Regions from separate parts of the Amycolatopsis sp. NPDC051061 genome, predicted to be linked through region 2. Evidence: riboswitches for the same ligand, from Rfam matches in the RefSeq annotation. Region 2 holds a riboswitch; the other holds the start of a gene.
The links. Region 2 has a riboswitch for S-adenosylhomocysteine ahead of ahcY (adenosylhomocysteinase). Riboswitches for the same ligand answer to the same signal wherever they lie in the genome.
Positions count from the first base shown of each region.

Region 1: linked by a shared signal. The riboswitch ahead of metH (methionine synthase) and the one ahead of ahcY (adenosylhomocysteinase) in region 2 are both predicted to bind S-adenosylhomocysteine.

Region 1 is NZ_JBFBBZ010000087.1:2,614-16,799, reverse strand. It holds gene AB0N03_RS50125 (hypothetical protein) at 175-780, opposite strand; gene AB0N03_RS50120 (hypothetical protein) at 785-1,216, opposite strand; gene AB0N03_RS50115 (hypothetical protein) at 1,348-2,754, shown strand; gene AB0N03_RS50110 (hypothetical protein) at 2,823-4,703, opposite strand; gene AB0N03_RS50105 (FAD-dependent monooxygenase) at 4,904-6,061, shown strand; gene metH (methionine synthase) at 6,043-9,696, opposite strand; S-adenosyl-L-homocysteine riboswitch at 9,711-9,789, opposite strand; gene AB0N03_RS50095 (TIGR03619 family F420-dependent LLM class oxidoreductase) at 10,093-10,953, shown strand; gene AB0N03_RS50090 (GNAT family N-acetyltransferase) at 10,962-12,167, opposite strand; gene AB0N03_RS50085 (sugar porter family MFS transporter) at 12,262-13,647, opposite strand; gene AB0N03_RS50080 (cellulose binding domain-containing protein) at 14,011-14,186, shown strand, end outside.
Region 2 is NZ_JBFBBZ010000068.1:13,346-27,531, reverse strand. It holds gene AB0N03_RS47175 (discoidin domain-containing protein) at 1-523, shown strand, start outside; gene AB0N03_RS47170 (FAD-dependent monooxygenase) at 533-2,023, opposite strand; gene AB0N03_RS47165 (MBL fold metallo-hydrolase) at 2,020-2,982, opposite strand; gene AB0N03_RS47160 (MarR family transcriptional regulator) at 3,082-3,615, shown strand; gene ribA (GTP cyclohydrolase II) at 3,612-4,217, opposite strand; gene AB0N03_RS47150 (hypothetical protein) at 4,312-4,440, shown strand; gene AB0N03_RS47145 (cobalamin-independent methionine synthase II family protein) at 4,472-5,530, opposite strand; gene AB0N03_RS47140 (hypothetical protein) at 5,546-5,695, shown strand; gene AB0N03_RS47135 (DUF3040 domain-containing protein) at 5,760-6,023, shown strand; gene AB0N03_RS47130 (DNA polymerase IV) at 6,046-7,071, shown strand; gene AB0N03_RS47125 (TetR/AcrR family transcriptional regulator) at 7,068-7,727, opposite strand; gene AB0N03_RS47120 (diiron oxygenase) at 7,814-8,704, shown strand; gene AB0N03_RS47115 (hypothetical protein) at 8,835-9,005, shown strand; gene AB0N03_RS47110 (GNAT family N-acetyltransferase) at 9,010-9,492, shown strand; S-adenosyl-L-homocysteine riboswitch at 9,524-9,600, shown strand; gene ahcY (adenosylhomocysteinase) at 9,697-11,157, shown strand; gene AB0N03_RS47100 (hypothetical protein) at 11,279-11,434, shown strand; gene AB0N03_RS47095 (cation transporter) at 11,465-12,109, opposite strand; gene AB0N03_RS47090 (metalloregulator ArsR/SmtB family transcription factor) at 12,106-12,423, opposite strand; gene AB0N03_RS47085 (hypothetical protein) at 12,668-12,877, opposite strand; gene AB0N03_RS47080 (Ku protein) at 13,238-14,119, opposite strand.

The DNA.
Region 1 (14,186 bases), on a different contig from region 2:
TTCCGGTGCCCGCGCACACTCGTTCCTCGGATAATGACTACGCACGCCCCGGCCAAGTACCGAATCCGCGCGGCGATTTGGCATAAATCGACGAACGGTGCCGCAAAAGCGACACAACGGACAGTCGATCTCGCATTCCGTGAGCATTTACCGGTGGTTACCGGGATATCGTGATCATCGGTTTTCCGGTGATTCTTTTTCCGTTGCCACCATCATTCCTATGACGCGCGGCAGGACCACCGCGTTCCAGCCGGCCATGGCGGCGACCAGCTCCGGCTCCGGCCCGCCGGTCCACACGCGCACCTGGCCGGCACGCAGGTCGGTGCCGAGCACGCCGGCCCACGGCACCTTCGGCGCGAACCACCGCCGACGCCGCAGCCCTTCGGCGTCCGCGTCGATCCGCGGGTGGCCACCCCCGCCGAACCGCACGGTGGCGCCAGCCGTGATCGAGTCGACCGCGGCGCGCGCGATCCGCGGGCAGGCCGCCGATTCGACGAGCTCGACCAGCCGCCGCCACGTCTCGCGCGCGTCCTCGAGCTCGCTGCCGCCGCGGAAGGCGTCGAACACGAACCGGCTCCGCATCGGCCCGCGGGCCAGGCCCAGCGCGTAGCTGGCCTGGTGCGGCCGGGCCGCCGCGTGGTAGGCGACCCGGTCCACCTCGGCCAGCCGGAAGATCCGGTCACCGATCACGATCACGTCACCCGCCGCGGCGAGCGTGCGCCCGCCGCTGCAGACCCGCACCTCGCCGGAGCCGGTGAACGAGAACTTCCCGCCCGCCATCGGGCTACTTGCCGGTCTTCGCCAGGCAGAGCACGACGCCGGTCTCGCCCTCCTTGCCCTGCCAGAACACCTGGTCGGCGTCCGGGTACGGGGTGCACGCGCTGATCTGCGCCTCGATCTGCGTCTTGTCCTCGACGCGCGCGACGACCTTGAGCGTCGCTTCGGGCGTCCCGCAGTCGACGATCTTCACGTAGTTCTCGCCGCTTTCGGTGACGCAGTTGCCGACCTGGGCGTTCTCGCCGTTGGACCGGGTGGCCACCCAGACCAGGGCGAGGATCGCGGCGACGACGATCAGGAACACGGTGAGCACGATCTTCTGCCGCCGCTTCGACTTCTTCGGCGCGGCCGGCTGCTGCGGCGGCGGGCCGGGCATCCCGGCCTGCGGCGGCACCGGCCGCGCCGGGTCCGGGTACTGGGGTCCACCGGTCTGGGTCATGGCGTTTCCTCCCTCGAACGTCCAGCTGTCGCCTTCTAGGCGTTCCACCCGTGTTCCACGGCGTTCCACCCGCGGTCGCGCGGCGCGGGCCAGGATGGGACCGCCCCGCTCCCGACGTGAGGACCCCGAGGATGACCCGACTGCCCGCACTGGCCGTCACGGCTTTGACGACCGCCGCGCTGCTGACCGGCGGAACAGCCGAAGCGGCGAGCCCGCCGTTCACCGGCTCGGTCTTCCGCGCCACGCACAACAGCTACTCGGGCAGCGTCGACGGCGCGAAGAACTCGATCGCCTACCAGCTCGACCACGGCGTCCGGTTCATCGAGTACGACATCCACGACAACGGCTACGCCACGAGCCACGACTACGGCGTCGGGCACGACTCGCCCGGCAACGCCGTCGACCACAGCGGCGGCAACCCCGCGTCGAACAACCTGCGCGACTGGCTGTCCACGGTCAACACGTGGTCGGCGGCGCACCCGGCGGCCGCACCGATCGTCGTCATGCTCGACCTCAAGGACAACCTGACCGACAACGCGAACTTCGCGGCCGGCAACCTCGTCGCCGTCAACCAGGAGCTGGAGTCGGTGTTCGGCGCCCGGCTGCTGCGGGCGCAGGACTACCCGGCCGGCTCGCCGACCGTGGACGCGCTGCGCGGGCGCGTGCTGCCGCTGCTGTCCGGCGACGGCACCAGCCGCGGCGAGTACAAGCGGGACGTCGGCTACCACCCGGCCGTCGCGCTGAACGGGCGCGGCCAGGTCGTCGAGGTGCACGATTCCGGCGGCGGCGCGCTTTGGTACTGGACCGGCACCTACGGCGCCGACGGCCGCGTCACCTGGCTGCGGCACGGGACGTACGACAGCGGCCAGACGCCCGCCGTCGCGCTCAACGACAACGGCGACCTCGTCGAGGTCCACCAGTCGCCGGGCGCGAGCACGCTCTGGTACCACGTCGGCAAGCTCGGCTCCGACGGCGAGATCACCTGGCAGGCCAGCCACCAGTACGACAACGGCGTCCAGCCGACGGTCGCCTTCACCGACGCGACGCACCTGCGGGAGATCCACCAGAGCCAGAGCGGCAGCCAGAACTGGAGCTGGAACGGCGCTCTTTCGGCCACGACGGTCTCGTGGACCGGCAACGCCAAGACGTCCGACGCGCGGTTCGCCAAGGACACCGCCGCCAACGGCACCCGGCGGGCGCGGGTGTGGACCGGCGCCGACGGCCCGACGCCGTCGAACACCCTGCGCGTGGACACCGCGAGCGTCACCGGCGACCGGATCCGCTACCGGCAGGTCGCGTTCGACGAGTTCCAGCAGGGCGACAGCGCGGAGCTCCAGCAGGGCGCGCTGTTCTACGGGGCGCCCGCGACGGAGTCGGCGTTCATCACCTCGGCCCGCCAGTCGGGCAAGCTGGTCCGCGGCTGGGACTTCGACTCGGCGGGCGACGCGACGACGCCCCTGGCGAACTACCCGGCGACGAACCACCCGTACGACGCCTGGTACCAGACGCTGCTGACCCAGAACGGCGCGGTCGAGTAGGCCCCGGCGAACGTCATGAACGACTCTTTCATGTCGCCAGATGACATGAAAGAGTCGTTCATGTCAGTTCAGCCGGGGTCGTAGGAGCAGCGGGTGCCGGTGTGCACGCCGTCGCGCAGGACGTCGCCGATCACCGCGTCCGCCGCCGCGATGCGGGTCAGCGCGCGGCGGATCGCCTTGCCCACCGCGATCCGCGCCTTCTCCTCCGCGCCTGCGAACTCGCGGACCCGGCCCGCCAGCCCCGCGGCGGCCGACAGCTCGCCCAGCAGCCAGTCGCGTTCGGTGCGCACCTTCTCCGCGCGGCCGGCGTCGTGGTTGGCCTCGTGCTCGTCGAGCTCGGCCTCGAGGTTCGCGAGCCAGCGCCGGTAGTGCGCGGTCGCCGCCTGGTCGAGCATCGGCTGCGGGGACGTCGCCTCGGCCACCACCCCGTGCGCCAGCTCGACCGCGGTCAGCTCGTGGCCCGGGTTGTCCAGCAGCGTCGCCAGGTAGCCCATGCCGACGCTGTGCTCGACCACGGCGGACCGCCCGTCCAGGGCGAAGTGCCAGTGGCTGCCCTGACGCCGGCACGTGACCCGCCGGTCCGCGACGCGGACCGCGAAGCCGGGCAGCACCATCCCGAGCTGCTCGGCCTCGCGCGTGGCCGCGGCCAGTTCACGCCCGGCTTCGGCCGAGCCGGGTCCGAGCGCCTGCGCGAGCCGGGCGCGGGACAGCGCCGCGGCCGGCCAGTGGGCCAGCGCGAGGTTGTCGCGCACCGCCGCCCGGAAGTGCTCGATGGCGCGCTCGGTCTCGCCCGCGGTCAGCATCGCCACGCCCAGCGCGTGCTGCGCCGAGCCGAAGCACGCGACGGCGAGGCTGCCCATCATCGGCAGCCGGGCGAACGGCGTGAGCAGTGCGTACGCGGCGAGCGCGGATTCGACGTCCGAGAGCAGGTAGGCCGACTCGACGATCCCGTACATCGACACGAGCCAGCTGCTCGACCGCGGCAGCAACGCGAGGTCGCGCCCGCGCAGCCGGGCCAGCGCGCCGGCCGCCTCGCGCTCGTCCCCGGCCGAAGCGGCGGCGACGGCCAGCCCGGCGACGAACGCGTTGTCCACCGCGCTGAGCGTCGGCGAATGCACCGTCTCCCGCAGCACCGACAGCAGCTCGCCGACGCGGCCCTGGAACCACCGGATGGCGCCGAGCTGCGCGGTGTACCAGCCGATCGCGTCGGCGTCCCCGGCCTGCTCGCCGCGCAACGCGCAAGCCGCCGCGCGCGCCTCGGCCTCGGCGAACCGGCCGGCGCGGATGCTGAGCATGACGTCGATCGCGTCGAGCACGAACCCGACCGCGAGGTGATCGCGTTCGGCCAGCAGGCCCCGCAGGTCGGCGAGCCCGCGCTGCGCGTGCGGGTCGCCGTCGAGGAAGAGGTCGACCGTGCGCCAAAGCAGGCCCATCAGCAGGTCGCTGCGCCGCCCGGTGCGGAAGCCCTCGGTGATCAGCTCCTGCGCGAGCGCGCGGCGCTGGCCGCCGTGGTCGGGCCCGAGCAGGCAGTGGTGGGCCAGGCTCGCGGCCTCGACCCAGGCGACCGGGTCGCCCGCGCGCTTGGCCTCTTCGAGCACGGCGAGGATCTCGTTGCTCTCCCCCGCCACGTAGTCGGCCTCGCCCGCGAGCCGGGCCTTGAGCCGCAGGGCCAGCGACGACCCCGGGTCGACGGCGGTCCGCGCGCTGCGCAGCCGCGCCTGCAGCAACGCCGCCGCCGGCGCGCTCCGGTGTTCGTGCACCCACAACCCGCCCATGCCCAGCGCGGCGCGCGCCATCCCCGCCCCGTCGCACTCGGCCTCCGCGGCCCGGTACGCCCGGTCGAACCACTCCCGGCCGGCGCGCAGGTCGCCGTCGGCCTCGAGTGCGCGCTCCCCGTTGCACAGCAGCTCGCCGAGCGCAGTGGCCGGTCGCGTCTCGCTGTCCAGCATCGCCGCCCCCTCTCCCCCCGGGAAATGGTGCCCGCGCGACCGGCCGGGGTCAACGTGGGAAAACCGGCGGGAAAGCCCTGGTCACGGCCGGGAATTTTCCGCCGTCACGGTCCGCGCGCGGTCCGTTCGCGACCGTCGCTGACGGCGGCCGTCAGCGCTTCGCCAGGGATCGGTAAGCCCGCCCGGCGAAGCTCTGCGGCATGAAGAACCTCAGCGTCCTGATCTCCGGCGCCAGCATCGCCGGCCCCGCCCTCGCCCTCTGGCTGTCCCGCTACGGCTGCACCGTCACCGTCGTCGAACGGGCCCCGTCGGTGCGCCCGGGCGGCCAGGCCGTCGACTTCAAGGGCGCCACCCACCGGACCGTGCTGGAGCGGATGGGCATCCTCGACGACGTCCTGGCCCACCAGACCGGCGGCACCGACCAGACGATCGTCGACGCCGACGGACGGCCCCAGGCGGTGATCCCCGGCGAGTTCACCGGCGGCGAGATCGAGATCCGCCGCGGCGACCTGGCCGACCTCCTGTACGAACGCACCGCCCCGCACTGCGAGTACCTCTTCGGCGACACCATCACCTCGCTGACCGAGACGGCCGACGGCGTCGACGTCACCTTCGACAACGCCGCCCCGCGCCGGTTCGACCTCGTCGTCGGCGCCGACGGCATCCACTCGAACGTCCGGCGGCTGGCCTTCGGCCCGGAAGGCGACTACGTCCACTTCCTCGGCCACTACTACGCCCTGGCCGAGCTGGGCCGGCAGGTAGCCGACGGTGAGGCCGTGATGTACAACGAGCCGGGCCGGATGGCCGCGGTCGGCGGGCCGAAGGCGTCGGCGTTCTTCGTCTTCTCCTCGCCGGAGCTGGACTACGACCGCACCGACACCGGCACCCAGCGGAAGCTGGTGGCCGCCGCCTACGGCGACGCCGGCTGGCGGGTACCCGAGCTGATCGAGAAGCTGCCGCAGGCCCGCGAGTTCTACCTCGACTCGCTCGCCCGCGTCACGATCGACCACTACTCGCGCGGCCGCGTAGTCCTGCTCGGCGACGCCGCCTACGGCAACACCCTCGGCGGCTTCGGCACCGGCCTGGCGATCGTCGGCGCGTACGTGCTCGCCGGCGAGCTCCTCAAGGCGAACGGCGACCACCGCGTCGCCTTCGCCCGCTACGAAGAGCAGCTCCGCACCTACGCGAAGGTCTCGCAGCGCGCCAGCGCGGGCCCGTTCCTCGCGCCGCCGTCCCGGCTGCGGATCAAGCTGCGGGACTGGACGTTCAAGTCCCGCTTCCTGCTCCGCATGATGCTCAAGATGACCGACGACTTCGCCACCGACATCGAGCTGAAGGACTACGCCTCGGGCTCGTAGGCCAGGTTGGGCCGCAGCCACTGCTCGACCTCGGCCCGCTCGACGCCCTTGCGGCGCGCGTAGTCCTCGATCTGGTCGCGGCCGAGCCTGCCGACGGTGAAGTACTTCGATTCCGGGTGGGCGAAGATCAGCCCGGACACGCTCGCCGCCGGCGTCATGGCGAACGACTCGGTCAGGGCCATGCCCAGCTCGTCGGCTTCCAGGAGTTCGAACAGCTCGCGCTTCTGGCTGTGGTCCGGGCTGGCCGGATAGCCCAGTGCCGGGCGGATGCCGCGGAAGCGCTCCGCGTGCAGATCCGCCAGCTTCGGCTCGGCGTCCGGCTCGAACCAGTCACGGCGGGCCTTCAGGTGGATGTACTCGGCGAAGGCTTCGGCGAGCCGGTCGGCCAGCGCCTTGACCATGATCGCGCGGTAGTCGTCCTGTTCGGCCTCGTAGCGGGCAGCGAGCTGTTCGGCGCCGTGGATGGCGACCGCGAAGCCACCGAGGTGGTCGCCTTCGGGGGCGACGTAGTCGGCGAGACAGCGGTTCGCCCGGTCCATCGGCTTCGACGTCTGCTGCCGCAGCATCGGGAACCGGACGTGCGAGAACTCGCCGTCGAGGCGGATGTCGTCACCCTCCGAGTGGGCCGGCCAGTACGCGTACGCGCCCTTCGCGGTGAAGCTGCCGTCCGCGATGATCTCGTCCAGCAGCGTGTTCGCGTCGTCGAACAGCTCGCGCGCGACCGGCTGCTCCAGGATCGCCGGGTACTTGCCCTTGAGCTCCCAGGCCAGGAACAGGAACTGCCAGTCGACCATCTCGCGCAGCGCGGCGATGCTCGGCTCTTCGACGCGGACGCCGGTGAACACCGGCGTCGGCAGGTCGGCGAACGACACCTTCTCCGGGTTCGCGCGGGCCTGCTCCAGGGTGAGCATCGGACGGCGCTGCTTGTTCGCATGCTGCTCGCGCAGCACTTCCTGGTCGGCGCGGTTCTGCTCGGCCAGCACGATCGAGCGGTCCGGGTCGAGCAGATCGGACACGACGCCGACCACCCGCGACGCGTCGAGGACGTGCACGGTCGCGTTGTCGTACGCGGGCGCGATGCGCACGGCGGTGTGCTGGCGGGACGTCGTCGCGCCGCCGATCAGCAGCGGCATCTTCAGCCCGCGCCGCTGCATCTCGGTGGCCACGTTGACCATCTCGTCCAGCGACGGCGTGATCAGCCCGGACAGCCCGACGGCGTCGGCGCCTTCGGTGACGGCGACGTCGAGGATCTTCGCGGCCGGCACCATCACCCCGAGGTCGATCACCTCGTAGTTGTTGCAGCCGAGCACCACGCCGACGATGTTCTTGCCGATGTCGTGGACGTCGCCCTTGACCGTGGCGAGCACGACCTTGCCCTGCCCGTTCGACACCTCCGCGCGGCCGGCCAGCCGGGCTTCCTCCTTCTCGGCCTCCATGAACGGCTCGAGGTAGGCGACCGAGCGCTTCATCACGCGGGCGCTCTTGACCACCTGCGGCAGGAACATCTTGCCGGAGCCGAACAGGTCGCCGACGATCTTCATGCCGTCCATCAGCGGACCTTCGATCACCTCGAGGGGCCGGGCCTTGACCTGGCGCGCCTCTTCGGTGTCTTCCTCGATGAAGTCGACGATGCCGTGGACGAGCGCGTGCGAGAGCCGCTCCTCCACGGTGCCTTCGCGCCAGGACAGGTCGACGACGCGCTTGGTGCCGCTGCCCTTGACGTTCTCGGCGAAGCTCACGAGCCGGTCGGTGGCGTCCTCACGGCGGTCGAAGAGCACGTCCTCGACCAGTTCCAGCAGGTCCGCGGGGATGTCCTGGTAGACGGCGAGCTGGCCGGCGTTGACGATGCCCATGTCGAGCCCGGCGGCCACGGCGTAGTAGAGGAACGCGGAATGCATCGCTTCGCGGACGATGTCGTTGCCGCGGAAGGAGAACGACAGGTTCGAGATGCCGCCGCTGGTGCGGGCACCCGGGCAGCGCTCCTTGATCCGCGGCAGCGCGTCGATGAAGGCCTTCGCGTAGCCGTTGTGCTCGGCGATACCGGTGGCGACGGCGAGGACGTTCGGGTCGAAGATGATGTCCTCACCCGCGAACCCGGCCTTCTGCGTGAGCAGGTCGTACGCGCGGCCGCAGATGTCCACCTTGCGGTCGGCGGTGTCGGCCTGGCCCTGCTCGTCGAAAGCCATCACGACGACGCCGGCGCCGTAGTTGCGGATGACGCGGGCCTGGGCGAGGAACGGCTCCTCGCCCTCCTTGAGGCTGATCGAGTTGACGACGCCCTTGCCCTGCAGGCAGCGCAGGCCGGCTTCGAGCACGCTCCACTTGGAGCTGTCGACCATCACCGGGATCCGGGCCACCTCGGGCTCGGTGGCGATGAGGTTGAGGAACGTCGTCATCGCCTCCTCGGACTCGAGCAGGTCGGCGTCCATGTTGACGTCGAGCAGGTTGGCCCCGCCGCGGACCTGCTCCAGCGCGACGTCGACCGCGCCCTGGTGGTCGTCGGACTCGATGAGCCGCCGGAACCGCTTGGAGCCGGTGACGTTGGTGCGCTCGCCGATCATCACGAAGCCGGTGTCGGCGCCGATGCCGAACGGCTCGAGCCCGCTGAACCGCGTGTGCGTGCGCGGCTCGGGCACCTCGCGAGGCGTGACGCCCTTCGCCGCGGCGGCGATCTTCGCGATGTGCGCCGGGCTCGTGCCGCAGCAGCCGCCGACCAGGTTGACCAGGCCGTCGCGGGCGAACCCGCCGATCAGCCCGGCGGTCTCCTCCGGTGTCTGGTCGTAGCCGCCGAAGGCGTTGGGCAGGCCGGCGTTCGGGTGGCAGGCGACGTAGGTGCCGGCGATCCGCGACAGCTCCTCGACGTGCGGGCGCATCTCCTCGGCGCCGAGCGAGCAGTTGACGCCGACGACCAGCGGCTTCGCGTGCTCGATCGAGCTCCAGAACGCCTCGACGGTCTGGCCCGAGAGCGTCCGGCCGCTCAGGTCGACGATGGTGACGGAGATCCACAGCGGCAGGTGCGGCGCGACGTCGCGGGCGGCGGCGATGGCGGCCTTGCAGTTGAGCGTGTCGAAGATCGTCTCGATCATCAGCAGGTCGACGCCGCCTTCGGCGAGCGCGGCGATCTGCTCCGCGTACGCGGCCTTGACCTGCTCGAACGTCACCGCGCGGTACGCCGGGTCGTCGACCTTGGGCGAGAGGCTGAGCGTGACGTTCAGCGGGCCGATCGAGCCCGCGACGAACTTTCCGCCCAGCTCGTCGGCGGCCTGGCGGGCCAGCTGCGCGCCGCGGACGTTCATCTCGTGGACGTGGTCCTGCAGCCCGTAGTCGGCCTGGCCGATGCTGGTGGCGGTGAAGGTGTTCGTCGTGGTGATGTCCGCGCCGGCCGCGAGGTACTGGCGGTGCACGTCGAGGATGACGTCCGGGCGGGTGAGGTTGAGCAGGTCGGGGTCGCCGGTGACGTCGTGGGTGTGCTCGCCGAAGCGGTCGCCGCGGTAGTCGGCCGGGGTCAGCCCGGCGCCCTGCAGCATGGTGCCCCAGGCGCCGTCGAGCACCGCCACCCGCTGCCCGAGCAGCTCGCGCAGGCGCGCGGTGGCTTCGGGTTCGCTGGGGGTTTCTCGCGGGGTGATCGGGTTCACCGGCAGCCTCCCTCATCCGGGAGGCGCCCTTGATCGGTGGATCCCGGTCGAGCGTGGCGGACCCGGCGGTCCGTTGCAGCGCCTCTCGACCTGTGGTCCACGGTACTGGAAACGGGCATACGCACGCCAACCCGTCCCGCCGGTGCGTCCACTGACTGGGACACCGTGAGTCCACAATGGATTGCTGGGTCCACCCCTGCCTCCGCCTCGTGTCATTCCCGGGCCTGTCCACCCTGACGCGTCGCGCGCCGGCGCTCTGCTCCCCGCCTGCGCAGCCGGGGTCGCCTCGATCATCGTTCGAGCGCGCCGCAATGTTACTCTCCGCGTTCGCCGTGAATACTTTTCGTACTGGCCGGCGGCCTTGAAAACTGAAACACGTTCTAATACGCTCCTCGCGTGGACTACGGAATCGTGCTGTTCACCAGCGACCGCGGCATCACCCCGGCCTCGGCGGCGCGCGCCGCGGAAGCCGCGGGGTTCGCCACCTTCTACGTGCCCGAGCACACGCACATCCCGGTCAAGCGCGAGTCACCGCACCCGCGCACCGGCGACGCGTCCCTGCCCGACGACCGCTACAGCCGCACGCTGGACCCGTGGGTGGCGCTGGCGACGGCGGCCGCGGTGACGTCGCGGATCCGGCTGTCCACGGCGGTCGCCCTGCCGGTGGAGAGCGACCCGATCACGCTGGCCAAGACGATCGCGAGCCTGGACCACCTCTCCGGCGGCCGCGTCACGCTCGGCACCGGCTTCGGCTGGAACGTCGACGAGCTGACCGACCACGGCGTCCCGGGCAACCGCCGCCGCACGGCGCTGCGCGAGTACCTCGAAGCGATGAATGCACTGTGGACGTCCGAAGAAGCCGCTTACGACGGGGAGTTCGTCTCGTTCGGCCCGAGCTGGGCGTGGCCGAAGCCGGTCCAGGCGCACATCCCGGTGCTGCTCGGCGCGGGCCCGACGGAGAAGACGTTCCGCTGGATCGCCCGCCACACGGACGGCTGGATCACGACCCCGGCGGACTCCGACCTGGACGGGCACGTGGCTCTGCTGAAGGAGATCTGGGCCGCCGAGGGCCGGCCGGGCGCGCCGCGGATCTGCGCGCTCGGCGAACGACCGGACCCGGACCGGTTGGCGCACCTGGATTCCCTCGGCGTGACCGAGACGATCTTCGGGTTACCGGACCGGGCACCGGAGGAGGTCGAGGCCTGGATCGGCCGGCTGGCCGGCAAGCTCGGGCTCGTCACCGCCTCCGCGCGCTGAGGCCGTCCTCAGAACCAGTGCAGGCAGTGCGGCGCGCGCTCGGCGCGGAAGAGCGCGTCGGCGAGCGCCGTCGCGGCCGGGTGGTGGGCGCGGATGTGCCCGGCCCGCACGAGCGTGCTCGGGGCGAGGCCGCCGAGGTAGAGCGAACCCAGGTCGCTCACGTCCAGCGACAGGTCGGGCTCCCGGTTCGTCGAGCCGCACTCGGCCTTGCCGTCCCGGACCGTCAGCAGGTAACGCCCCCGCTCGCCGAGGAACGGGTCGTCGACGTCGAGGACCAGCTCGCCGTCGACCTCCCAGCCGCGTGCCGTCAGCGCGCGCGGGATGTCCAGCAACCGCACCCACAGCCAGTCGGTCTCGTCCCCGGCCTGGCCGGCGCGGAAGTCCGCGAACTGCCAGCGCAGCGGGTGCCCGGGTGGGCAGTGCTTGAACACCACCTGAGTGACCAGGTCGTGCTCGAGCGCGAACCGGGCCAACGCCGTCGCGACGGCAGTGTCGGTCATGTCGGCCGTGATCGTCTCGTCGACCGTCAACGTGCCGGATTCCACCGAGTAGCTCGCGTACCCGTCCGCGACGCCGTCTTCGTCCCGGTGGACGGCGACGTACCGCGGCGCCGGGGAGACCGGTGGCTGCCCCGCGCCCCCGGCCCACCAGCGGTGCGGCCGGGACAGCGCCCCGGGCTGGGCGCGGCGGTACCGGTCGTAGACGTCTTCCAGGACGTCGCCGCAGCCGGCCCGCCGCAGCACCTCGATCGAGCCGGGCGCGGCCGCTGCCCCCGCGCGCGGGGGCGCGAACGCGGCCTGGTGGCGGGACACCGTCAGGCGCTCGGTGTAGGTCGCCGGTCCGTAGCCGAACCGGCGGTAGATCCCGGCCTCCGAGGCCAGCAGCACGGACAGGGCCTCGCCCCGCGCCCGGACGTCGGCGAGCTGGTGGCGCATCATCGCGTTGAGGACGCCCCGGCGCCGGTGCGAAGGCAGGACGCCGACCGCGGTCACCCCGGCCACCGGGACGAGGATCTCCCCGGGCAGGGTCAGCTCGAAGCTGTACGCGGCGGCGGTGCCGACGGGCCGCCCGTCCGGCGCCACCGCCAGCACGCCCCGCTCCATCTCCAGCGCCGAGAGAAGCCCGGACCCGGGTTCCGGGAAACGCGCGAACGCGGTGTACAGCGTGTCCGCGAAGGTGTCGCGGTCCTGCTCGGTCGTGGCACGGATCTCCATCCGGGCACAGTGCAGCCCCGGCCGCGGCCGGGGCAAACCCATTACGGCGGGGCACGGACGAATCCGTGCCCCGCCGCCCGAGAACCCCCCGGGGTCAGCTCTTGGCCGCGACCCCCTGGCGCTCCCGGAGGTCGAGCTCGATCTGCTCCAGCGAGCGGCCCTTCGTCTCCGGGACGAGCCACTTCGTGAGCACGAACAGCACCACGTTGATCCCGGCGAACAGGAACATCGACCCGCCGATGCCGAGCGAACCCACGGCGGAGATGAGCGGGAACACCGCGCTCACGATGCCCGTCGCCGCCCAGAGGATGACGCTGCTGAGGCCCATGCCCGTCGCGCGGTACTTCAGCGGGAACACCTCGGCCATCATCACCCAGACGACCGCGCCCCAGCCGAGTTCGTAGCCGACCAGGTACAGCACCATCATCACCAGCATCAGGATGCCGCGCGTGCCGGTGTCGTGGACGTTCAGCACCACGAGCCCGGCCGCCACCAGCGTGATCACCATGATCACGTTGCCGACGAGCAGCAGCGGCTTGCGGCCCCAGCGGTCGACGACGAACACGACCCACGCGGTGAACAGGAACTTCGTGACGCCCAGCAGCACGCCGGACAGCAGCGCGGCCTGCGTGGCGAAGCCGAGACCGATCAGCATCGTCGGGAAGTACGCGTTGATCGCGTTGACCCCGCTGAACTGCTGGCCGACCGCGAGCAGGACGGCGACGATCATCATCGGCCGCACGAAGCCGGAGAACAGGTCGCGGAAGCGCGGCTTGCTCTCGGTGTCCATCTGGATGACCTCGCGGATGGTCGCGATCTCCTCGTCGAGGTTCACGGTGTTGCCGTGCGCGCTCTCCAGGACCCGCCGGGCTTCCGCCTCCTGGCCGTTCTTGAGCAGCCAGCGCGGCGTCTCCGGCAGGAACGCCAGCCCGCCGAGCAGGATCACGGCGGGCACGATCGCGCCGGCGAACATCCAGCGCCACGCGGAGATCGGGCCGAGCCAGTAGCTGACCAGGAACGCGATCAGGATGCCGAGCACGATGAAGATCTGGTTCAGCGCGCCCATCGCGCCCCGCAACCGGGCGGGCGCCAATTCGGACAAGTACGTCGGCACGGTCGACGACGAAAGGCCGATGCCGAGGCCGATCACCAGCCGCGAAATCACGAGCAGCGCGAACGTCGGCGAGAAGCTCGCCGCGAGCGTGCCCACGATGACGATCGCCGCGGCGACCATGATCGTGCGCCGCCTGCCGAGTGCTTCGTTGATGCGGCTGGAGAACAGCGCACCCACGATGGCACCGACCGACAGGCTGGCGGTGATCACGCCCTTGTCCCAGGCGGTCAGCGACCAGGCTTTCCCGATGAACGGGAGCACTCCGGAGATCACGCCGAGGTCGTAGCCGAACAAGATGCCGCCGAGCGCGCCGAAGAAGTACAAGGTGGTTCGGCTGATATGCCGCGCCGGGGCTGTCTGCGTCATTGCCGGGTCGCCTCTTTCGTAGGTCCAGTCCAGCCAGCGGCACCACACTCACACGCCGGAAAAAGCCGGGCAAGACAGTCGTTGGTAACGATTCAGAAACGTGATCGACGTTCACATATGTGATACCGGTTGGCGCACAACACTGCTCCATCCGCCACACCCTCCTTTCCGGCCGCGAACCGGTACACAATGGACACGCCTCGCCCCCGTCCGGGGTTCACGAAATCCATTGTGGACAGAAGCGGCAGGCGAAATCGTCGAAGCCGTTTGCCCTGGTCCGAGCCCCTACCGATGGACCTTTACAAGGTTCCGAGCGCCGGTCTACCTTCCTCTGGAAGCGCTCCCAGAATCGTGGAGGCAGACGTGCGAAGCTCGCAACCCCGTTCACTGAGACGACTACTGGCGGGCACGCTCGCCTTCGTCGTACCGGCCGCCGTCGCGGTCACCGTCGCCGCCGCGCCGGCGTCCCCCGCCGCCCCCGCCGCCACCACGTGGCGCAACGCGGAGATCGGCGGCGGCGGGTTCGTCCCCGGCATCGT
Region 2 (14,186 bases):
GGTCAACTCGAGCAACGTCATCGGCGACCACATGTGGCTGTGGCGCGGCGACCACTCGAACGGCGTCGGCTGGAACGTCAACACCGCGGCGAACGGCCTGGTGGTGAACGGCGCGAACGTAACGATGTACGGCCTGTTCGTCGAGCACTACCAGCAGTACGAGGTGCTCTGGAACGGCAACGGCGGGCGGACGTACTTCTTCCAGAACGAGATGCCGTACGACCCGCCGGACCAGGGCTCCTGGTCCAGCGGCGGCGGCCGGCAGGGCTGGGCGGCGTACAAGGTGGCCGACTCGGTGACCAGCCACGAAGGCTGGGGACTGGGCAGCTACTGCTTCTTCCAGACCAACCCGTCCATGGTGGCCAGTCACTCGTTCGAGGTGCCGAACAACGGCGGGGTCCGGTTCCACAACCTGGTCTCGGTGTCGCTCGGCGGCGTGGGCACGATCGCCCACGTCATCAACGACACCGGGGACCCGGCGAACACGGCCCACCAGGTGAGCCCGCTGGTCAGCTACCCGTGACCGGAGCTTTCACGTGACAGCAGCGCGCTGCAGGGCCTGGCGGATCTCCGTCGGGTCCTGCAGTACCGCGGCGACGTACGCGTCCGGGCGGACCAGCCAGGCTTCGCCCGGGCGCGCACCCAGCGCGCCGCCCACCGGAATCTCCACCGAGCGCATCCCGGCGGCGTCGACACCCGGCGTGGTCAGCAGCAGGAACCCCTGCCTGGCGAGGTCGCGCAACCGTCCACTCGCGACGGTCACGTCGGGCAGCAGGATCCCGGGGCCCGGCGGCGGCACCGCTCCGCGCGGCGGGCGTCCCGCGAACGGCCGTCCCGGATCGGGCGTGGTCAACGGCGAATCCGCGTACCAGAACGGTTCGGCGAGCCGGCCCGAGTCGACCTGTTCGCAGGCGGCCGGGTCGTGCGCCGCGCGCGTGAGGACGTCCAGGCGGCGCCGGTGCTGCTCGTCGTCCTGGGGCACCAGGAAGTCCATCGTGGCCGTGGTGACGGCCGCGTTCTCCACCGCCGCGGCGTGCCGCTCGGTGTGGTAGCTCTCCAGCAGGTCCTCCCCCGCTTCGCCGCGCAGGACGCGGGCGAGCTTCCACGCGGCGTTCTCCGCGTCGGCGACCCCGGAGTTGAGGCCGCGCGCCCCGAACGGCGCGACGAGGTGCGCGCAGTCCCCGGCGAGCAGGACCCGGCCGGCGCGCATCCGCGGGACCAGGCGCGTGTGGAAGCGGTACACCGAGCGCCAGACGACCTCGTAGGGGGCCGAGCCGATGATCGCCCGGATCCGCGCTTCCATCGCCCCGCCCGACTCCTCGGCCGCGAGGTCGTAGTCCGCCGGGACCTGCCAGTCGATGCGGAACTGCGAGTCCGGGCACGGGTGGATGAGCACCTGGCGGCCCGGGTTCCACGGCGGGTCGAAGTAGAACCGGCGCTCGGCCGCCCAGCCGGGCAGGTCGGCGCGGATGTCGCAGATCAGGAACAGGTCCCGGAAGGACACCCCGTCGAGACGCTGCCCGAGCGCCCGCCGCACGGCGTCGCCGCGGGAGCCGGTGCAGGCGATGGCGTAGTCGGCCTCGATCCGGCGCGGCCCGTCCGCCGTGTCGCACTCGACCACCACCCGCCCGGGCTGGGTCAGCGCCCGGACGCGGTGGCCGCGCCGGACGTCGATCAGCGGCTGCGCGGCGATCAGCTCGTCCAGGACCTCCTCGACGCGGGCCTGGGAGAGGTTGACGAACGGCGGCAGCGCCGAGCCGCCGTCGGGCAGCTTCAGCGAGAACAGCTCGGTGTCGCGGTGGAACGTCCGCGCGGTCGTCCAGGTGAGGCCCTCCTCGGCGAGGTGGCCCGCGCCGAGCGACGCCCAGACGTCCACTGTGTCCCGTTGCTGGCAGATGGCCTTGGACCCCACGGGGTCGCGCACCTCGTGCTCGTCGACGAGCACCACGGGTACGCCCCAGCGCGCGAGCAGCAGCGCGGCCGTCTGGCCGACCGGGCCGCTGCCGAGCACCACGACGCTCATCCTTGCAGCTGGTCCCAGACTTCGCGGTCGCGTTCGGCGGTCCACACCACCGGCCGTTCGATGCCGCCCAGCTCGTCCCACAGCCGTGAGACGTCGAAGGGCAGGCAGTGCTCGAAGATCGGCCACTGGCCGTACTGGTCGACGAGCGCCGCGTGCGTACGTTCGAAGGCGTCCTTCAGCGTGCCGCCGGCGTCACGGGCCGCGCCGACCTCGCGGATCATCGTGTCGAGGAAGTGCCGGGTCTGCGCGATGGCGGCTTCGACCGCCTGCGCCCCGCGGCTCACGCCGCCGCGGCCACCGATCAGCGTCTCGGCCCCGAAGGCGCCGACGCGGTCCAAAGTGGACGTTGCCCATTCGCGGTGGAACGCGTCGCCGGTGTAGAGCGCGGCTTCGGCTTCCACGAGGTCGCCGGCGTACAGGATCTTCTGCCGCGGCAGCCAGGCGACGATGTCGCCTTCGGTGTGGCCGCGGCCGCAGTACTGCAGGACAAGGTCGCCGCGGTCGCCGCCGAGGTCGAGGGTGAGCCGGTCGGAGAAGGTCAGCGTCGGCCACGTCAGGCCGGGCACCGAGTCCGCGCCCTTCGCCAGCCGCGGCATCCGGCCGAACTCGCTCGCCCAGTCCTCCTTGCCGCGCTCGGCGACGAGGGCCCGGGTGTTCTCGTGCGCGACGATGACCTCGGCGTCGAACGCGGACGCGCCGAGCACGCGCACCGCGTGGTAGTGGCTCAGCACCAGGTAGCGCACGGGTTTGTCGGTGTGTTCCCGCAGTTTCGCGAGCCATTCGCCCGCGGCGACCGGCGTGGCCAGCGCCTCGAAGCAGACGAGGAATTCCTCGCCCTCGATGGCACCGATGTTGGGATCGCCCTCGGCGGTCAACGCGTAGACGCCGTCGTCCAGGACTTCGAGGGTTTGCGCTTTCTCCGCCAGGTCGGCCGAAGAGGCGAAGGCTTTCTTCGTCACGGCGAGCGCTCCTTCTGATCGTCAAAGGTTTGACTATCTCGCCGGTCACACTAACCCGCTCGGACGGCGCGCGGAACCCCTTCGCCTAATCTGGGGCGCATGACCGATCGGCCGGCCGAAGACCTCGACTACCTCTCGTTCGTCGACTACGCGATCGGGAAGGCGAAGGCGGAGCTGCCGGACACGGACCCCGTCGCGATGCGCCTCGGCCTCACGCTGCACCGGCTGGCGGGCGCGCTGGTCTACGACTGGGAGTCGACGGTGCACCGGCCGCGCGGACTGAGCTGGGGCGGGTTCCGGGTGCTGTTCGTGCTGTGGCTGGCCGGTCCCCTGGAGTCCCGCCACGCGGCGCGCTTGGCCGGCATGAGCCGCGCGGCGGTCTCGGCGCTGGTCAAAACCTTGGAGCGAGACGGCCTGGTGACGCGCACGCAGGTTCCGGAGGACCGCCGGGCCGTCCGGCTGGCGCTGACGGAGGCGGGCCACGACGCGGTGACGGACGCGTACCAGGCGCACAACACGCGCGAGCAGGCGTGGGCGGCGTCGCTGACGGCGTCGGAACAGACGGTCCTGATCGGACTGCTCGAGAAGCTGACCACGAGCCCGGCGGCCGCGGCGGCCCAGCGGCTGGCTTAGCTGGCCAGCCCGGGCAGGGTGTGCCCGGTCTGCTCGGCTTTCGCGCGGAGGTACCGGACGTTGTTCTCGGTGGCGAAGACCCCGGTCGGAACCTGCTCGCGCACGATGATCCCGGCCTTGCGCAGCTGCGCGGCCTTGTCGGGGCTGTTCGACAGCAGGTCCGCTTCGCTCACCCCGAGCGCCTCGAGCATCTGCGCGGCGACGGTGTAGTCGCGGGCGTCCTCGGGCAGGCCGAGCGCGGCGTTGGCGGCGTAGGTGTCGAGCCCCTGGTCTTGCAGGGCGTAAGCGTCGAGCTTGTTGTAAAGGCCGATCCCCCGGCCTTCCTGGCGCAGGTAGAGCAGGTAGCCGCCGGTCGCGGAGATCCGCTCGACGGCCTCGGCCAGCTGAGGACCGCAATCGCAGCGCGCGGACCCGAAAACGTCCCCGGTGAGGCATTCGGAGTGCGGCCGCACGAGCGGCACATCCCCGGGGGTGCCGAGCACGAAGGCGAGGTGCTCACCCCCGTCGGCGAGGCCCCGGAAGGTGACGGCCTCGGCCTCGACCGCGACGCCGCCGTCGAGCCGCAGCGGGATCCGGACCCGCGTCCGCACCTCGGCCGTCATGCTTGCTCCCCTCGGATCGCCCACGTGATCGACCCTACCGGAAGTTCAAATTCGAACATCGTCTTCGCGCCGAACATCACTGGAGCCAACACCGGTGGATCACGAGATCTTCCCGATCGGCTCCGAACGGCGCAGACCCTCGAACTGGCGGCGGGGGCTCGACGCCGTGCTGCGCAGCGTGCTCGTCGCGCTCGGGCCGAAGGTCGCCGCCGAAACGGCCTGAGGGCCCGGCGCGCCGGGCCCTCAGGCACCCCTCACAGCCGCTCGGCCGCCAGCCGCGTGCCCTCGACCCGCGCCCGGATCTTCGCGAACGCGATGTCGCGCGAGGTCGACGTGTCGTCCGCGAACGGCGAGAACCCGCAGTCGTCGCACGTGCCGAGCCGGTCGGCGGGCAGGTACTTCGCCGCCGCGAGCACGCGGTCGCGCACGTCCTCCGCCGTCTCCACCCGGGGGTCGATCGGGTCGATCACGCCGACGAAGATCCGCTGGTCCGCCTTCAGGTTTTCGGAGATCACCCCGAGCGCCCGGTCCGGGTCGGCTTCGCTGGCCAGCTGGACGTAGAAGTTCCCCGCCTTCAGCTCGAACAGCGTCGGCAGCAGGCCCGCGTAGTCGACGTCGAGGCTGTGCACCGAGTCCTGGTCGCCGCCGGGGCAGGTGTGGACGCCGATCTTCGCGCGCTCCTCGGTCGTGAACCTCTCGAGCACCGCGTTGTTGAGATCGACGAACTGGCGCAGCAGCCCGCCGGACGGGTCGAGCTTCAGCGACAGCCGCGCCTCGGTGAAGTCGATCTGGACGCTGTGCGCCCCGGCGTCGAGGCTGCGCCGGATGTCTGCTTCGGCCTCGTTCACCAGGTCGGCGACGAACTGCTCCCGCGGGTACCCGTCGATGCCGTCGCCCGGGTAGATCAGGGAGATCGCGGACGCGGCGATCACGGCCTGTTTGACCGGCTTGCCCGTGAGCGCCTTCGCGCGCGTCAGGTACGAGTCCGCGTGCGTCGCGTAGCGGAACGGGCCCGCGGTCAGCCGCGGCAGCTGCCGGGTGTGCCCGTCGGCGAACGGGATGACGACGCCGTCGGGCGCCAGCGAGGTCAGCCCGGCCAGCGGGTACGTCGCGAAGCTCGGCTTGCCCTGCTCGCCGTCGGACACGACCGGCGAACCGGTCTCTTCGAACCGGCTGATCGTGTCGGCCAGCGCCCGGCTCTCCAGCTCGGCGAGCGCGGCGGCGTCGATCTGTCCGGTGGCGAAGGCGCCGAGCCCCTCGACGAGGTAGCCGGGGCGCGGAATGCTGCCGATCGGTTCGGTGGGCAGGGTCATCGAGTCCTCCGCTGCTTGAAGGTCCTGACCGGCCTCGACCGGCGCGGGGCCGGCCTCACCGGCCTCGTGCTCGACGAACGTAGCGTGATCCAGAGCGGTCACCGAGCGCAGATCACCCGGTCGGAGCAGCAAAAAGCGCAAAATGAGCAGGCGTTCGGCGGTTAACCAGGAGGACGATGGGGTATTCGCTTTGGCGATACGGCGGGTTCGGCGCCGAAGGAGTACCCCGATGCTCAGTCACCACGATCGCACCGAGCTCGAGAAGATCGAGCGGAACCTCGAGTTCAGCGACCCCGACCTGGCCACCGCGCTACGCGACGGACGGCGCCCGAAGTCGCGTGCGCTCCGCAGCGCCCTGCTGATCGCCGTCGACGTCGTCGCCGTGACCCTGCTGGTCCTCGGACTGGTCCTGCCCGACCCCGGGGTCACCCTCTGCGGGATCCTCGCCCTGACCGGCACCGTCTGGACCCACGTGGCGCGGCACCGGATCTGAGGTTCCGGTGCAGACTGGACCCGTGAAATGGGTCCTGCACGTCGATCTCGACCAGTTCATCGCCGCGGTCGAGATCGCCCGCCGGCCGGAGCTGCGCGGAAAGCCCGTGGTCGTCGGCGGCAACGGTGACCCCACCGAACGCGCCGTCGTCGCGACCGCGTCCTACGAGGCCCGCGAGTTCGGGATCCAGTCCGGCATGCCGCTGCGGATCGCCGCCCGGCGCTGCCCGGACGCCGTCTTCCTGCCCAGTGACCCGCCGGCCTACCTCGAGGTGTCCGAGCACGTGATGGCCGCGGTGCGGGAGCTCCCGGTCGTCGTGGAGGTGCTGGGCTGGGACGAGGCGTTCGTCGGCGCCGAGACCGACGACCCGGAGGCGCTGGCGGCGTCGATCAAGGAGGCCGTGGCGCGCGAAACCGGGCTGTCGTGCGCGGTCGGGATCGGCGACAACAAGCTGCGGGCCAAGCTCGCCACCGGGTTCGGCAAGCCGGGCGGGATCTTCCGGCTGACACGGGAGAACTGGTGGGACGTCATGGCCGCGCGCCCGACCGACGCGCTGTGGGGCATCGGCGGCAAGACGGCGAAGAAGCTCGCCGAGCTGGGCATCGCCACGGTCCTCGACCTGGCCGGCGCCGACCCGGCGGAGCTCGCCGCGCGGTTCGGCCCGAAGACCGGCCCGTGGCTGCGCCTGCTCGGCGGCGGCATCAGCGACGCGGAGGTGAGCGCGACGCCGTACGTGGCCCGCTCCCGCAGCCGCGAGACGACGTTCCAGCGCGACCTCACGGACCCGGCGGAGATGGCGGCGGAGGTGTCGGCCCTGGCGAAGCGCGTGGGACAGGACGTCCTCGACGAAGGCCGGCCGGCCGCCCGGGTCGCGGTGAAGGTGCGGTTCGTGCCGTTCCTGACCCACACGCACAGCGTCACCCTGCCCGAGCCGACGTCGGAAGCCGACGAGATCGACCGCGCGGCGCAGGAGGTGCTGGGGATGTTCGAGCTGACCCGCGCGGTGCGCCTGCTCGGCGTGCGGGCGGAGTTCCCGCGGGAGGACTAGAGCCCGTCCGGCAGCGGCAACGGCCGGTCCGGGTCCAGTTCGACCCCGCCCGCCCGGAGCGTGTGGTCCAGCATCGCCCAGATCGTGCCGCTCAGCTGGCCGGTCAGCTGCCCGAGGCTCAGCGTGCCCGGGTGGTCGAGCCAGCGGGTCGTCGCCGATTCGACGTAGCCGACCAGGCCGAACGCGATCGTGTCCGCCGGGGCCGGGTCCAGGCCGAACGCCGTCAGGTAGCCGGTGAACAGGCGGCTGAGGTGACGGGCGATCGTGCCGCGGACGTCCGTGCGGCCCTCCGGCGTGCCCGGCAGCGTGCGGACGAGGTACCGGTGCAGCTGGGCGTGCTCGGTCAGCCAGCGCAGGTGGGTCGAGATCGCCGCCGCGATCATCTCGTTCGGCGAGCCCGATGGGTGCCAGAGCGGGTGCAGCTCGGCCGTCACCAGCTCGGCCGCGCGCTCGGCGATCGCTCGCTGGAGGTCGGCCGCGCCGTCGAAGTGCTTGTACAGGCGGGTCCTCGCGACGCCGGCGCGCTCGGCGATCTGCTCGGTCGAGACGTCCGGGCCGTGCTCGGCGATCGCTTCCAGGGCCGCGTCGACGAACTCCGCGCGTCGCCGCTCCTGCTGGCCCGCCCAGCGCGCCGCCCGCCCGTCGACCTTGGTCACGGCGAAAGCCTACTCACGGCCCCCGAGCGGGTGTACGCTCCCGAAGTATCTAGTACAGCGTGTACCCCCTACTTTCGGAGGCCGCCATGGGCGTCGAGGCCCAGGACCGGGACGTGACCGCGGCTCGCCTGCTCAAGAGCTCCGCGAAGAACTCCTACGACCCGTACGTCGACATCGACTGGAGCGCGCCGCTCGCCGAAGGCAAGGCGTACATGCCGCTGGAGCGCGTCTCTCTCTACGGCACCGACCTCTGGGCAAAGCTGACGCCGGCGCAGCGGATCGAGCTGTCCAAGCACGAGATCGCCAGCATCATGAGCGTCGGCCTCTGGTTCGAGATCGTCCTGATGCAACTGCTCGCGCGATACGTCTTCGACCTCGACGCGCGCACCGAGCACGCGCAGTACGCCATGACCGAGATCGGCGACGAAACCCGGCACTCGGTGATGTTCGCCCGCACCGCCGACCGCCTCGGCGTGCCGCGCTACGGCGTCCCGAAGGTCGTGCACCGCGCCGCGAAGGTGTTCGGCGCGACCGCCGCCGGGCCGTCGATGTTCGCCAGCGTGCTGGTCGCCGAGGAGACCACCGACCGGCTGCAGCGGTCGATGATGGACGACGACGGCATCCAGCCGCTGATCCGCTCGGTCAACCGCATCCACGTCGTCGAGGAGGCCCGGCACGTCCGGTTCGCCAAGGAGGAGGTGCTGCGGGAGACGCCGAAGCTGTCGAAGGCGGCGCTGCAGCGGCACCGGCTGCGGACCGCGCTCGTCGCGTTCGGCGTGATCGACAGCATGGTCGACCCGCGGGTCTACCGCAGCGTCGGGATCGACGCACGCGAAGGCCGGGCCGCGGCGCTCGCGAACCCGCACTTCCACGAGACGCGCCGTTGGATGGCCGGGAAGATCGTGCCGTTCCTGCGCGAAGCGGGCCTGATCGGCGGCCGGTCCGAGGGCATTTGGCGGCGCGCGCACCTGATTTGAGCAGGCCGGGCAAATTTGCCTTCCCGGTAGAGCCCGGACTGCGCCAGGATTCCCCGGTGACCAAGGGTTTCTCGCAGGAATTTCCGCTCCCGCCCGCACCCGGGCAGCAGACGAGCCGCCGGTGCCGCCGGTGCCGCAGCCCGTACCGCGCCGCCCGCTGACCGGCCGGCCCGTCGTCGTCGGCCTCATCGGCGTGTTCGTCGGCGCGTTCCTGGTCGGCGTGCCGTGGCTGGTGCTGAGCCTGTTCGGCGACGCGCCGAGCGGCTGGCCGGGATCGTCGACGAGGCGTGGGCGACACTGAGCAAGTGATCACCATCCGCGGCGCCCGCGCCGACGACGAAGCCGTGCTGGCGAAGCTCGACGAGCGCACCTGGACCACGACGATGTCCCCCGCTCCCCCGCCCCCGCCCGGCACCCCGTTCTTCGACGACGGGACCCACCCCGAGGACGTCCTCGTCGCCGAGCACGACGGCGTGGTCGCCGGCTACGTCCGCCTCGGCGCGGGGTTCGCCATCCCCGCCCACGACCACGTACGGGTGATCGGCGGCCTCGCCGTCGACCCGGACCGGCGCCGGCTCGGCATCGCCGGGCAGCTCGTCCACGCCGCGGTGGCCGAGGCGCGGCGCCGCGGCGCGCGCAAGGTGACGTTGCGCGTGCTGGGTCACAACACCGCCGCCCGGCGGGTCTACGAAGGCTGCGGATTCGTCGTGGAAGGCGTGCTGCGCGCGGAATTCCACGTCGACGGCACGGACGTCGACGACGTCCTCATGGCGCGCTCGCTCGCTTGACAGCTTCCCGGCGGCTTTGCCATCCTGGTTCCGGGCCGAGAGGCGCTGCGACGGAACTCTTTCCGCCACGCTCGGCCCGGACCACGACTCCAAGGGCGCCTCCCGCGAGGGAGGTGCCTTTTTTGATGTCCGCTGTGATGTGCCTGGGGACTTTCCGTCCTGCCTCCCGAGCGGTCCGCAACGAGCTCCGGAGTGCACCGAAGAATGAGTGACAAACTGCAGACCCGCAACGGTCTCGACTTCGCCGTCGCCGACCTGTCCCTGGCCGCGGCCGGCCGCACCCAGCTGCGGCTGGCCGAGCACGAGATGCCCGGCCTGATGGCGATCCGCCGCGAGTACGCCGCCGCGCAGCCGCTGAAGGGCGCCCGCATCGCCGGGTCGCTGCACATGACCATCCAGACCGCCGTGCTCATCGAGACGCTCGTCGCGCTCGGTGCCGAGGTGCGCTGGGTGTCCTGCAACATCTTCTCCACCCAGGACGAGGCCGCCGCCGCGGTCGTCGTCGGCCTCGAGGGCACCGTCGACGCCCCAGCCGGTACGCCGGTGTTCGCGTGGAAGGGCGAGACGCTCGAAGAGTACTGGTGGTGCACCGACCGGCTCTTCGCCTTCGCCGGCGGCCGGGCGCCGAACATGATCCTCGACGACGGCGGCGACGCCACCCTGCTCGTCCACAAGGGAGTCGAGTTCGAAGCCGCGGGCGCGGTGCCGCAGCCGTCCGAAGAGGACCCCGAGGAGTACCGGATCGTCCTCGGCACCCTGCGCGCGAGCCTGGCCGCCGACGGCGACCGCTTCACCCGCATGGCCAAGGAGATCCGCGGCGTCACCGAGGAGACGACCAACGGCGTCAAGCGGCTCTACAAGCTCGCCAAGGACGGCGAGCTGCTCTTCCCCGCCATGAACGTCAACGACTCCGTGACGAAGTCCAAGTTCGACAACAAGTACGGCATCCGACACTCCCTTGTGGACGGATTGAACCGCGCCACCGACGTGATGATCGGGGGCAAGCGCGTCCTCGTCTGCGGCTACGGCGACGTCGGCAAGGGCGCGGTCGAGGCGTTGCGCGGCCAGGGTGCCCGGGTCTCGGTCACCGAGATCGACCCGATCTGCGCGCTGCAGGCGGCGATGGACGGGCTTGACGTGGTGGAGCTCGAGGACGTCGTCGAGACGGCCGACATCTTCATCACCACCACCGGCAACTTCGGCATCATCTCGGCGGAGCAGATGAGCCGGATGAAGCACAACGCGATCGTCGCGAACGTCGGGCACTTCGACAACGAGATCGACATCGCCGGGCTGGTGAAGCTGCCGGGCATCGTGAAGAACGAGATCAAGCCGCAGGTGCACGAGTGGACGTTCCCGGACGGCCACGCGATCATCGTGCTTTCCGAGGGCCGCCTGATGAACCTCGGCAACGCGACCGGGCACCCGTCGTTCGTGATGTCGAACTCGTTCACCAACCAGGCCATCGCGCAGATCGAGCTGTTCGCCAAGCCCGGCGAGTACGCCACCGACGTCCACCGGCTGCCGAAGCACCTCGACGAAAAGGTGGCCCGGCTGCACCTCGACGCGCTCGGTGTGAAACTCACCAAGCTCTCGAAGGCCCAGGCGGACTACATCGGCGTCGACGTCGAGGGTCCGTACAAGCTCGACCACTACCGGTACTGATCCGAAGTTGCTCCATTTGCCGCAGTTTGGTTTATCCGGAAACTGGCCATCCTCCCGTCGAGAGCGCATCCGCCCGGACGGCACGGAGCCGGGCCGGGTCTCGTGCGAAGGAGTGTGTCAAGTGATCGTCCTCGGTGTGATTCTTCTGGTCATCGGGTTCATCGTCGGTATCCCGGTGCTTTACACCATCGGCATCATCCTCGCGGTGGCCGGCGTGGCACTGGCCATCCTGGGCGGCACCGGCCGCCGGATCGGTGGGCGTGCGCACTGGTACTGATCGAACAGTCGCGAACGGCCTGGCACGGCGTCAGCAGCAATGCTCGCCGCGCCAGGCCGTTCGGCCTTCTTTCACCGCCACGACGGCGATGGCGATGGCCACGAGCGGATCGGCCCACCACCAGCCCCAGAGGGTGTTGAGCAGCAATCCCGCCAGCAGGACCGCGGAAAGGTAAGAGCAGAGCAAAGTCTGCCGCGAATCCGCGACCGCGCTGGCGGAACCCAGCTCCCGTCCCGTTCGCCGTTGCGCGGCGGACAGGGCGGGCATCACGACAAGCGAAACCGCCGCGAGGACGACCCCGGTGAGCGAGCTTTCCGGTGCCGCCGCGGTGAAGAACGTCCGCACGGACTCCGCCGTCACGTAGGCGGCCAGCGTGAAGAACGACAGCGCGATCAGGCGCAGCGTCCGCCGTTCGCGGGCTTCCGGGTCACGGCCCGAGAACTGCCAGGCGACCGCGACCGCCGAAGCGACCTCGATCACCGAATCCAGGCCGAAGCCGACCAGTGCGCCCGATGAGGCCGCGGTTCCGGCTGTCAGCGCCACGGCGGCTTCGACGACGTTGTAGGTGATGGTCGCCGCCACGAGCAGCCGGACCCGCCGCACGAGCACCGCCCGGCGGTCCGGGCCGACAGTGACCGGCGCGCAGCAGCCGTCGGAGCACTCCGCGCTCGTCATGCCGGCTCGCATTCTTCCCGCGGTTCGACCGCCAGCACGACCTGGACGAGCTCGCGCAGCGCGCGGGCCAGGTGCGCGTCGGCGATCTCGTACCGCACCTGACGGCCTTCGTAGCCCGCCGCGACGAGCCCGCAGCCCCGCAGGCACGCAAGGTGGTTCGAGACGTTCGAGCGGCTCAGCCCGAGTTCACCGGCGAGCCGCCCGGGATAGGCGGGCCCGTCGAGCAGCGCGGTCAGGATCCGGCAGCGGGTCGGGTCGGCGAGGGCGCGCCCGATCCGGGCCAGCGCCGACTCCCGCGTCTCACAGGTCACCATGCGGTGAACTGTACATCAGTGGCTGACCTATCCACACGGGACACCGCGGAAATTAAAGGGTCCTCCGGCTCCGAGGGGGAGGGAGAGCCGAAGGACCCCGTTAGTGTTAGCACATCGCCAAGCCCGTGTACACAGCTGCATACACGATCGTGTTACGCGCTTGACGCGATCCTGACGCCACGAAGGCCTCCCCGGCCGGCGGTGAAGCCGATCGAGAAGGCCTTCGCGGATCCTGGCGGGAGGCTCAGGAAGCTTGGCGCAGCAGCGGTTTCCCCGGTGCGGCGGCACAGCCGCACCCGCTGCCGAGGGCCTGGCAGTCGACGATCAGGCCGTGCCGGACGCGGTCACCGTCCTCACAGGCCGGATCGGTGCACTCGGCGAACCCGCCGTCCGGGTGCACCACGAGGGTGCCGTGGCAGTGATCGATTCCCGTGTCACAGGAAGCGCACTCCATGACCGGCCCGCCTTTCCGCGTTCGTGCCCGGTGTGCTCGCACTCCTTGCTACCACCGGGAAGCACGCGGACGTGGTAGGGGCCGGCGGCGTGTCGGCCCGGCCACCCGGCCGGGCTCAGGCACGCTCGGGCCGACGTCAGGAAAGGGTCGTTCACGACGCCGCCAACCCCCGCCAAACGTCGCGAATGACTCATTCGAGACCTCCGGCGCCCCCAATGACTCATTCGCGACACCCGACCCCCGCGCGCGGCCGTGACCTTGCCGGAGCCCTGACTGCCGACGTCATGAAAGGGTCGTTCATGTCGTCCGACGACAGGAAAGGGTCGTTCATGTCATCCAAGTAGCCCAGGACCGTCGAGATCAGGCTGACTTCGGTGCCCGCTTCCGCGCCGCCGGCTTCTTCTTCGCAGCGGGCGGCGGCTCCTCGTCCTCATCGGACTCCTCCGAAGTGGACTTCGCCCCGCGAGACTTCTTCGCCGCGTCCACACTGGCCTGCAGCGCCGCCATCAGGTCGACCACGTCGGCCTTCGCGGTGACCGCCGCCGGCTTGGTCGTCTCCTCCCCCGCCACCTTGGCCTCGATCATCTCCTCGAGGGCCTCGCGGTAGTGGTCGTGGTACTTCTCCGGCTCGAACACCGGCTCGGCCAGGGAGTCGATCAGCGACCCGGCCATGGTGAGCTCCTGCGGCCGGACCTGCGGCGGGTCGTCGCGCAGGAAGGGGAAGTCGGGTTCGCGGACCTCGTCCGGCCACAGCATCGTCGTCATCACCAGCACGTCGGCGTGCACCCGCAGCACCGCCATGCTCTCCCGCTGCCGCACGGCGACCTTGGCGATGGCCACCTGGCTCGACTTGTGCAGCGCGTCCCGCAGGACGATGTACGGCTTCACCGCGCTCTTCTGCGGCTCCAGGTAGTACGTCCGGTCGTACTGGATCGGGTCGATCGACTCGAGCGGCACGAACTCCAGGACGTCGATCGTGCGCTGCGAAGACAGCGGCAGGTCGGCCATCTCGGTGTCGGTGATCACGACCATCTCGCCGTCGGGCAGCTCGTAGCCCTTGGCGATCTCGGCGTAGGGCACCTCGGCGCCGTCGATCGTGCAGAACCGCTTGTACTGGATGCGGCCGCCGTCGGCCTCGTGCACCTGGCGGAGCGAGACGTTCTTGTTCTCGGTGGCCGCGTACAGCTGGATCGGGATGGACACCAGCCCGAACGACACCGAGCCCTTCCACATCGCCCGCATGCCACGCACCTCCGGAGTCGCCTTCACGCTACGTGACAACCGTAGCCCGAATCGTCCCCCGGCGACA